DNA from 4 places in the Arthrobacter sp. BB-1 genome. Region 3 is predicted to be linked to each of the others. Evidence: riboswitches for the same ligand, from Rfam matches in the RefSeq annotation. Region 3 holds a riboswitch; each other region holds the start of a gene.

Region 1 (2,194 bases), on a different contig from region 3:
ACCAGCAGGATCAGGACTGCCACCCCGAGGGCGGAAATCGCTATGGTCCAGGGTCGGTTGCGGGAAGTGCCGGTGGTAGGCGATGGCATGCTGGCTCCTCAGAATGGCCAAAAAATCCTAAATGTTTATACATTTTTTTGTTGACGGTGCGTGGTCCGGACGTCGGCGTGTAAAGCCTGGGTCCGAACGGGGCGCCTGCTGCGCATTGCGGAGGTTTCGCTCTGTGGTCAGGCGCTGTGAGTCCGCGGTGCCTGCCTGCGTGGCCAGGCACCGCGGACGTCAGGAATTAGGCGTTCACGCGGTAGTAGGAAGGGCCTGAACCCACATTGACGCTGAAGACGACGGTCTGGTTGCCGTTCCATCCACTGTGGATGGCTTTCCCGTCACCGAGGTAGACCGCATTGTGCGAGAAGCCCATTCCACCGTCGGCATAGTAGATAAAGTCACCGGGTTCCGGCGTCGATACCGGCGTGGCGTAGGCCATCAAGGACTCCGGCGATTCATCGCCAACCCCCGGGATCCCGGCCGACCGCAGGGCTACTTCCCCCAGCACCGTGCAGTCCTGGATGGCGCCCATCTGGGCTTGGGCCGCGGCCAGAATCACCCCGTTGAGTGAAGACGGCGCCCCCTGCCCGCCACCGACGCTCGCCGGCGCCAGGGCCGTCGGCTGGTACGCCACCGGGGCGGATGCTGCGGTCGTGCTCGGAACGGGAACAGGCGCCTGTCCCGGGGCGGGGGTGGCCGCTGTCCCGGAGAGCGTTATGACGTCCCCCGGATAGATGATCGAATCCAAGTGAAGTCCGTTCAGCGAGAGAATCTCTTCCAGGGAGATTCCGTGCAGCGCTCCTATCTGGCCCAGGGTGTCCCCGGCGACCACGGTGTGGACTGAGGCCCCCTGGGCCGGAGCCTGGCCGGGAAGTCCTGCCGGGGAGGAGCTGGTGCTGGAACCGGTTCCCCCCTGCGGGTCGGAGGCTGTGGCTCCCGCGTGGGCCGGGACTGCCATGCTCAGCACGAGTCCGGATCCCACGGCGACGAGGGCGGCCTGGCGGCCGACTGCTCCTCCATGGCTGGCGACGCTCCGTGAAAGGGCGGACAGGGTGCTGCTGGAGGCGGCCCTGTGGCGGGCGTTTTTCTTTGACATTGCTTTAACCTCTCCCGATACCTGCGAGGTGAGCTGTCGGATGCGGGTGGGAGTCACCCGGCCGCCGGACATAAACGCCGGCGGCTTAACCCCAAGGACTCAATTTCGAATCCGTATTTTTGGTTCCCCCGCCCCTGCCGGAGACTGTGATGTATGGGCCTTGGCAGGCGGCAGGGTTCGGTAACAAGCCAAGGGTGCAGCGCCTGGCGGGCGGCACGGGCCCAAATCTACACGGAAAATCACAAATGTATAAACATTTGCGCCTGGGAACTTTTGACCGGCAGTAGACGTACCGCGGGTCCTTGCGGCCTCATGCGCGCGGGCTGGCCGATGCGGGGCAAGACGCTCGGCTGGCGTGTGACCGCGGGTGTTCAAAAGCCCGAGGCCTGGCCGCGACCGGGCCGCCTTGCGGTACCCGCGAATTTCATTCTCCGAGGACTACAATACCCCAGAGGGTATATTGGATTCGGCGCGGTGCGCTGGAGTACGCCAGGAGGACAGGCATGGACAAGGAGTCGGCGGAAGGCTTGAGACCTGAGGGAGGTCCGGGGTATGGCCTGGGCGTTCTTTCCGGCGAGCCCGGGAGGGGGAACCAGCGGCTCCAGCGTCGAGTCATTCCTGTCCTGGTCGGTGGGCAGATTCTCGGTGGCATCGGCATGGGCGCCACGTTGTCCCTGGGTTCTCTCCTGGCCGCGCAGCTCTCCGGGTCCAACGCCTGGTCCGGTATGGCCGCCACAATGAGTACCCTGGGCGCCGCCCTCGCCGCCGTTCCGTTGGCCCGGCTGGCGAGAGCCCGCGGCCGCCGGATCTCGCTGTCCTTGGGTGCGCTGATTGCGGGCACTGGCGCCGTAACGGCCATCACGTCCGCGGCCGTGGGTCTCTTCCCTTTGTTGCTGCTGGGCCTGATGTTCCTTGGTGCAGGTTCCGCGGTAAATCTGCAGGCCCGTTTCGCCGCCACTGACCTTTCCCTGCCCGGGTCCGGGGGCCGGGACCTCTCCATAGTGGTGTGGTCCACGACGATCGGCGCTGTCCTGGGTCCGAACCTCTTCGATC
Region 2 (2,194 bases), on a different contig from region 3:
GCTCCAATTTCGGCGTGGACGGGCTGTTGGTCCGGACGGATGGTGGGCGGCAGGCAGTCGGCGGCGACTGTGGCCCGGGCCCTCCCTTATTCTGCCCGAACAGCTGTTTCAGCGGGAACCTGGACCGTCATAGTCCAGACATTGAGACAGGGCCCGCCCTCGCCGTCAACTATTCGGACAAACTCAAAATAGGCTAAGCTTTCCAACGGACCACGCCGCATGTGAAGGCGGTACGGTGGGACAACGCAAGGTACTGCGCTCGAGGAGCTGAGCTGGATGACGGATCTGATCGACACTACGGAGATGTACCTTCGGACCATCTTGGAGCTTGAGGAAGAAAACATCGTTGCCCTCCGCGCCCGGATTGCGGAGCGGCTGCGCCACTCCGGGCCCACTGTGTCACAGACCATCGGCCGGATGGAACGGGACGGGCTGGTGGTGGTTTCGGGGGACCGGCACCTTGAACTTACGGAAGTGGGACGGAAGCGCGCCACGGAAGTCATGCGGAAGCACCGGCTGGCCGAGCGGCTCCTTGCCGACGTCATTGGCCTGGACTGGGCCTACGTCCATGATGAAGCCTGCCGCTGGGAGCACGTGATGAGCGAGCGGGTGGAACGGCGCATCTACGAAATGCTGAACCACCCCACCGAGTCCCCGTACGGCAACCCCATCCCCGGCCTGGCGGCCCTTGGCGGCCAGGCGCAGGCCTCCGCGGACGCGGCCGTCAGCCTGCTTGAGGCCATGAAGTCCTATGGCCCGGCCTCGGAAGTGACCGTTAGCCGCCTGGCTGAGCCGATTCAGGTGGAACCCGAGCTGCTGGTCCAGCTGGATGAGGGCGGAATCCGGCCCGGCGCCTCCGTATCGCTGGAGCGGGTGGGGGAGTACATCTCGGTCCGCGTCCCGGGCATCGAAGGGGCCCTGGAACTGCCGCCCGAAGTCGCGGCGCACGTCTTCGTGGCCGTACGCTAGGGGCGGCTTGGGGCCTCCGGGCTACCCCATTGGGCGCCGGTTACGCAAAGATAACGGAATTGTTACTTTGGGACTTATGGCCCTATAGTTAAACCCAAGCGTTGATACTAAAGCGTTACCTGATCCGGAGCCGAGCTCTGCCAGCGGACCAGGTGCACGAGTCATTACTGGCAGAGGCGGGGGAACCACAAGCGGCAGCCGGGGGACTGCCTTGGGGTGAAGTCCGTCAGCAGCAAGCCTCTTCCAGTGAAGGATCCTCCGTGGATACCTCCTGTGCCGAAGCTTGCTTACGGCGGACCGGGTCTTTGAACTCTCTGACCCGAATCCGACAGCTAACTTCGCAGGCTTTCCAGAGAGGAACCCTTCTTGTCCATGCAGACCCCCAGGGGACGCCGCCGCGCCGCGGTACCCGCTGCGACGCCGCGGGTTGTCGAAGTCATCACCACGGAACGCCCCCGCGATCCGCACCGTGATGCGCGCCGCCGTCGTGGTCCCTTCCGCCAGGTCACCGAGTTCGCGGCAGCCAGCGGGATCGGCCAAAAGGCCGGAATCGCACTCGCCGCCACAGGCCTGGTATTGACCGTGACAGTGCCGGCCACCAGTCCCGTGATGGCAAACAACGCTCCCGGTGTCACGCCGGTCGCAGCTTCAGCCGTCACTCCGCAGCCCCAGGTCTCAGCGGAGGCCGGCGCCCAGATCGATTTCAGCCGCTCGGCCGTCGTCACCCAGGCGGATCCGGACGGCAAGCTCAAGCAGCTGCTCAGTGCCCAGTCCGCCGGCTCTGTGTCACGGGCCGCCTCGGCCGGAAGCCTCGGCGCGCCGCTGGCCACACTGACCACGGCATCCCCCTTCGGCTACCGCGTCAGCCCCATTACTGGCGGCTCAGGCGACTTCCACCGCGGCCAGGACTACGTGGCCCAGTGCGGCACGTCCGTCCTCGCTGCCGCCACCGGCACGGTGACCTTCGTGGGCTGGCACCAGTTCGGCGGCGGAAACCGCGTTGTGGTGGATCATGGCAACGGACTGGAAACCACGTACAACCACCTCTCCTCCTTCAGCGTGAAGGAAGGGCAGACGGTCTCCCGCGGGGACGTTGTTGCCCTCAGCGGGACCACGGGCGCCTCCACTGGCTGCCACCTCCACTTCGAGGTGCAGGTCAACGGTGAAGTAGTCGATCCCACCGGCTGGCTCTAGTCAAATGACGGTTAACTATCAGATCGTCGTG
Region 3 (2,194 bases):
GGTCAGCGGGTGGACGGCGGTTTCGTTCTTGCCGTTCAGCCCGGAGCTGAGGACCTGGCCGTTGCCGACGTAGATGCCTACGTGGCCGGGCTGCATGACCATGTCCCCGGGCTGGGGATCGGTGACGACGGTGCCGTAGTTCATGAACTGCATGGGACCGAGGTCACCGACGGGGATCCCTGCAGCGTTCAGGGCGTTTTCCACCAGCCGGGTGCAGTCCTGGATCATGCCGATCTGCGCGTAGGCCGAGGAGACCATGGTGGCGTTGACTCCACCTGCTGCCGGGGCGGCCGCCGGGGCAGCTGCCGGCGCGGCAGCAGGGGCGGGGGTGACAGTGACCTGAGCCTTGGCCGGCGCAGCAGCCTTCACGGCGGCGGGCGCGGCAGGAGCGGCAGCCTTGGGTGCCTGGACGATGACCGGTTTCGGTGCTTCCACGACAGGGGCCGGCGTGGTCTTTACTGCGGGACGTTCGAAGGAGATCTGGACGGTGGCGTCTGCGCTGAGCGGGGCCTGGACCTGGCTGGCGAGCTCCAGGGTCGAGGTCGGCTCCGCGTCCCGCTGCGCAGGTGCATCCGCCGCCTGCGCGGCAATGCCGCTGGTCAGGACGAGCCCGGAAGCTGCCGCGATGACGGCGACCTGACGGCCCACACCGCCGGCGTTTTCAGCGACGGATTTGGACAGGACCGCAAGGGCACTGGTCTGAACGGGGACCGCACGGTGGCGGCCGTGAGCACGGCGAATAGACACGAAAAGGGCCTCTCCCACTGCCTGCGAGGTTAGCTGTCGGATTCGGATGGGAGACACCCGGCCGCATCTCCAGCGCAAGGCAGGAGGCGCGGCTTCACCCCAAGGCCTGCCCGAAGCAGGCCGTCATGTGGTTTCCCCGTCTCTGCCGGACGAATGTTGCGAAGGGATCCCGGGCAGCGGCAGAGTTAGGCAAATCTGCTCAGGAGTGCCGCATTCTGAGACCGGGCACGCGTCCGACCCTACTGCACAAACCGCGGCGTTGTCACATTTGCATAACGCAAAGCATTGATGCTCGCCAGCCGGATGAAGGCAGAGTTGTTTTGGGCTGGTTCAATGCCCCGGAACACGGAACCGTATCCTTTCTGAATGGATCTAATTCCATTAGCTCGATAAACCCTCGGGTGGTGCTATGGCCGCGGTACCTGCACCGAAAAGACGCAGGATCATATGGATCGTCCTGGCAGCCGTCATGGCCACCGTCGTGGCCACCGGGCTGATCTCGTCCGCGGTGTTTACCGCCACCAAGCCGGCGCCTGCCACAGCCCAGAACGTTATTTACCTGCTGGGTGACGGTATGGGCCGCACCCAGGTCACTGCCGGCAGGGAGCGTTTCTACGGTGCCGAGGGCAGGCTTGTGATGGAAACCCTCCCGGCCCACGGCTCTGTCAGTACCTATGCTGTGCAGAAAAACTCTGACCAGCCGGGGCAGTCTGGCTTCGCCCCGGAACTGGTCACTGATTCCGCTGCTGCAGCCACGGCCTGGGCCTCCGGGGTAAAAACCTATAACGCTGCCCTCGGGGTGGATGCCAAGGGCCGCGTTATGCCGACCATGATGGAGTTGGCCAAGCAGACCGGCTATCGCACTGGCAGTGTCTCCACGGCTGAAGTTACCGACGCGTCCCCGGCCGGGCAGATGAGCCACGTCCTGTCCCGCGGCTGCCAGGGACCGGACTACTCCGCGGACGCGTGCCAGGACACCGAGATCACCGGTGCGCCGCTGCCGACCAGTGATGTCCGGGTAACCCCGATCGCAGACCAGATCGCCCGCAACGGCACCGCGGACATCATCTTCGGCGGCGGCCTGCGCCGCTTTGACGCCTCGGATGAAACCGAGCTGAAGGAGCAGGGCTACTCGATCCTGGGTTCGGTCTCCCGCCAGATTCCCGCCACCCGGGCCGACCTGAACGGAGCCGCAGGGGAGAAGGTCTTTGGCTTGTTCAACAAGGGAAACCTGACCGTTGAAAAAGCCAAGCAGGACGACCCCGGAGCTCCCCAGGCGAAGGAGCCGTCTCTGCCGGAGATGACAAAGAAAGCTCTTGAGCTTCTAAACCAGCACCAGGAAAGCAGTGGCAAGGGTTTTTACCTGCAGGTTGAAGGCTCCTTGATTGACAAGCGGTCCCACGACAACGACGCGGCCCAGACACTGGAGGAAGTCAAGGCCTTCGAC
Region 4 (2,194 bases), on a different contig from region 3:
CAGCTGACCCCGCCAGGGTCTGCCTGCTCCATCTGCATTGGGGAAGGGCTCACGGATGCGCCTCCCGGCACAGGCTCAAACCTGCAGCTCGTGGTCAATGACATCCAGGCCGCCCATGCGCAGCTGAAGGCCAACGGGGTGGAGGTCAGCGAAGTGGACGTGCAGGACTGGGGCCATTTTGTGTACTTCGCCGACCCTGACGGGAACCGGTGGGCGATCCAGTACATCCCGGGCCGGGACGTACTGGACCGCGAGGGGCAAGCTGCCTCGGTTTAGTACCAGTTATTGGCGTAGTGGAAGTTCAGTGCTCCACACGGGGACTGGTAGCGCTCCTGGATGTAGTCCAGGCCCCAGTTGATCTGCGTGCGGTAGTTGGTGAGGTAGTCGGCGCCGGCGCTGGCCATCTTCTCAGCCGGCAGGGACTGGACGATGCCGTAGGCGCCGCTGCTCGGGTTGGTGGCCGTGGTGGTCCAGTCCGATTCCTTGGTCCACAGGGTCTGCAGGCACTGCATCTGGTCTGGTGCCCAGCCATAGGAAGCCAGCTGACCGGCAGCGTACGCTTGGGCGCCTGCAGGATCGTTAACCGCGACGACGGGTGCCGGCTCGGGTGCCGGTTCGGGCGCCGGGGCAGGTGCCGGCTCGGGCGCAGGAGCTGGCGCGGGTTCCGCGGCCGGGGCTGGAGCCGGTTCGGCGGCCTGCGGGACAACGTTGATCGGTTCTGCCGGGGCGGCAGGCGCGGGGTTGGCACGGATTTCGCTCTGCTCCATGCTCAGCTTCGACTGGGCCTCCGAGGCCTGCGCTTCAGTGGCGGCCACGCGGGCGCTGGTGACAGTGGCCTGGCCCGCGGCGCCGACTCCAACGAGGAGGGCGCAGGACGCTGCCAGGATCGCGGCGCGCTGGCCGAAGGACGGGATTTTGCCTGCTGCGCGCGGGGCGCTGGCGTCGGAACCTGAAAGCGGGCGTGGTTTTACAAGGAACTTTGACATGATGGATCGCCTCTCACACCTGCGGAGTTAGCTGTCGGGTTCGGATGAGGGCATCCGGCCGCACGGATAAATCACGTGCAGGCTTAACCCCAAGGGCATTCAGTGCCCGGGACGGTGGGTCCCCCGCCTCTGCCGTTGCTCAAGAGGAATCCGGGAAGTGGCAGAGCTTGGCGTCAACCCGGGATATGCGGTCCGATCGCGGAACGCACCCCATCGACGGTACAGGAGTGCAGCACGAAAGTCACATTTTGGTAACGGGGATCACGACGACGGCGCGTCGCCTTGCGCCATTCCGCGCAACATGGGCAGCTGCAAGGTGAACTGCGTGCGGCCCGGTTGCGACGTTACCGTTACCCGTCCGCCGTGGGCCTCGACGATGGACTCGACGATGGACAACCCCAGGCCGCTGGTTCCCTCAGCGGCGGGGGCCCCGGCAACGTTGCCGGTGCCCGCGCGGGCCGCGTCTGCGCGGGCAAACCGCGCGAAGACGTGGTCCACGAACTCAGGCGGAATGCCGCCGCCGTCGTCCGTTACCGTCACCACCGCGGCGCCCTCCGGCGTTTTCCCCACGCCCGTGACCACCGTGGTGCCGGGAGGGGTGTGCTTGCGGGCGTTGGAGAGCAGGTTCATCAACACCTGCCGCAGCTGGGATGGATCCCCCTTGACCACCACCGGCTCGTCGGGAAGCTCCAGGCGCCAGGTGTGCCCGGGAGCCACGACTTTTTCGTCGCTGACGCCTTCCACCACCAGCTGGGTCAGGTCCACCTCGCTGAGCTTCAGCGGCTGGCCTTCATCAAGCCGCGCGAGCAGCAGGAGATCCTCCACCAAGGCGGTCATCCGTTCCGACTGGCTTTGGACCCGCGCCAGCGACTTCTCCCCGTCCGCAGTGAGATTTTCTGTCATCCTCATCAGCTCGGTGTAGCCGCGGATTGCGGTCAGCGGCGTGCGCAGCTCATGGGAAGCGTCGGCCACGAACTGCCGCACCTTGGTTTCGCTCTTCTGCCGCGCCTGCAACGCATTGGCAACGTTGTCCAGCATGAGGTTCAGTGCGTGCCCCACGCTGCCCACCTCAGTTCCGGGATTGGAGTTCGACGGCGGTACGCGTACAGCAAGTGCTACCTCACCGGCATCCAGCGGCAACTGTGAAACGCGCGTGGCCACCTCGGAGAGCTGCTCAAGGGGCTTCATGGTGCGGCGGATCAGGACCG

What was found. Region 3 has a riboswitch for cyclic di-AMP ahead of FHJ30_RS03390 (NlpC/P60 family protein). Riboswitches for the same ligand answer to the same signal wherever they lie in the genome.
Region 1: it holds a riboswitch for cyclic di-AMP, as region 3 does, so the genes downstream of both, FHJ30_RS20280 (LysM peptidoglycan-binding domain-containing protein) here and FHJ30_RS03390 (NlpC/P60 family protein) in region 3, are expected to answer to the same signal.
Region 2: it holds a riboswitch for cyclic di-AMP, as region 3 does, so the genes downstream of both, FHJ30_RS04665 (M23 family metallopeptidase) here and FHJ30_RS03390 (NlpC/P60 family protein) in region 3, are expected to answer to the same signal.
Region 4: it holds a riboswitch for cyclic di-AMP, as region 3 does, so the genes downstream of both, FHJ30_RS21285 (hypothetical protein) here and FHJ30_RS03390 (NlpC/P60 family protein) in region 3, are expected to answer to the same signal.

Annotation. Positions count from the first base shown of each region.
Region 1 covers NZ_VDEV01000043.1:5,261-7,454, reverse strand. The annotation lists gene FHJ30_RS20285 (thioredoxin domain-containing protein) at 1-89, opposite strand, end outside; gene FHJ30_RS20280 (LysM peptidoglycan-binding domain-containing protein) at 287-1,141, opposite strand; cyclic di-AMP (ydaO/yuaA leader) riboswitch at 1,146-1,317, opposite strand; gene FHJ30_RS20275 (MFS transporter) at 1,645-2,194, shown strand, end outside.
Region 2 covers NZ_VDEV01000009.1:23,849-26,042, forward strand. The annotation lists gene FHJ30_RS04660 (metal-dependent transcriptional regulator) at 277-969, shown strand; cyclic di-AMP (ydaO/yuaA leader) riboswitch at 1,088-1,331, shown strand; gene FHJ30_RS04665 (M23 family metallopeptidase) at 1,342-2,163, shown strand.
Region 3 covers NZ_VDEV01000005.1:119,173-121,366, reverse strand. The annotation lists gene FHJ30_RS03390 (NlpC/P60 family protein) at 1-747, opposite strand, end outside; cyclic di-AMP (ydaO/yuaA leader) riboswitch at 752-949, opposite strand; gene FHJ30_RS03385 (alkaline phosphatase) at 1,157-2,194, shown strand, end outside.
Region 4 covers NZ_VDEV01000007.1:5,521-7,714, forward strand. The annotation lists gene FHJ30_RS04095 (glyoxalase superfamily protein) at 1-276, shown strand, start outside; gene FHJ30_RS21285 (hypothetical protein) at 273-986, opposite strand; cyclic di-AMP (ydaO/yuaA leader) riboswitch at 992-1,152, opposite strand; gene FHJ30_RS04105 (HAMP domain-containing sensor histidine kinase) at 1,248-2,194, opposite strand, start outside.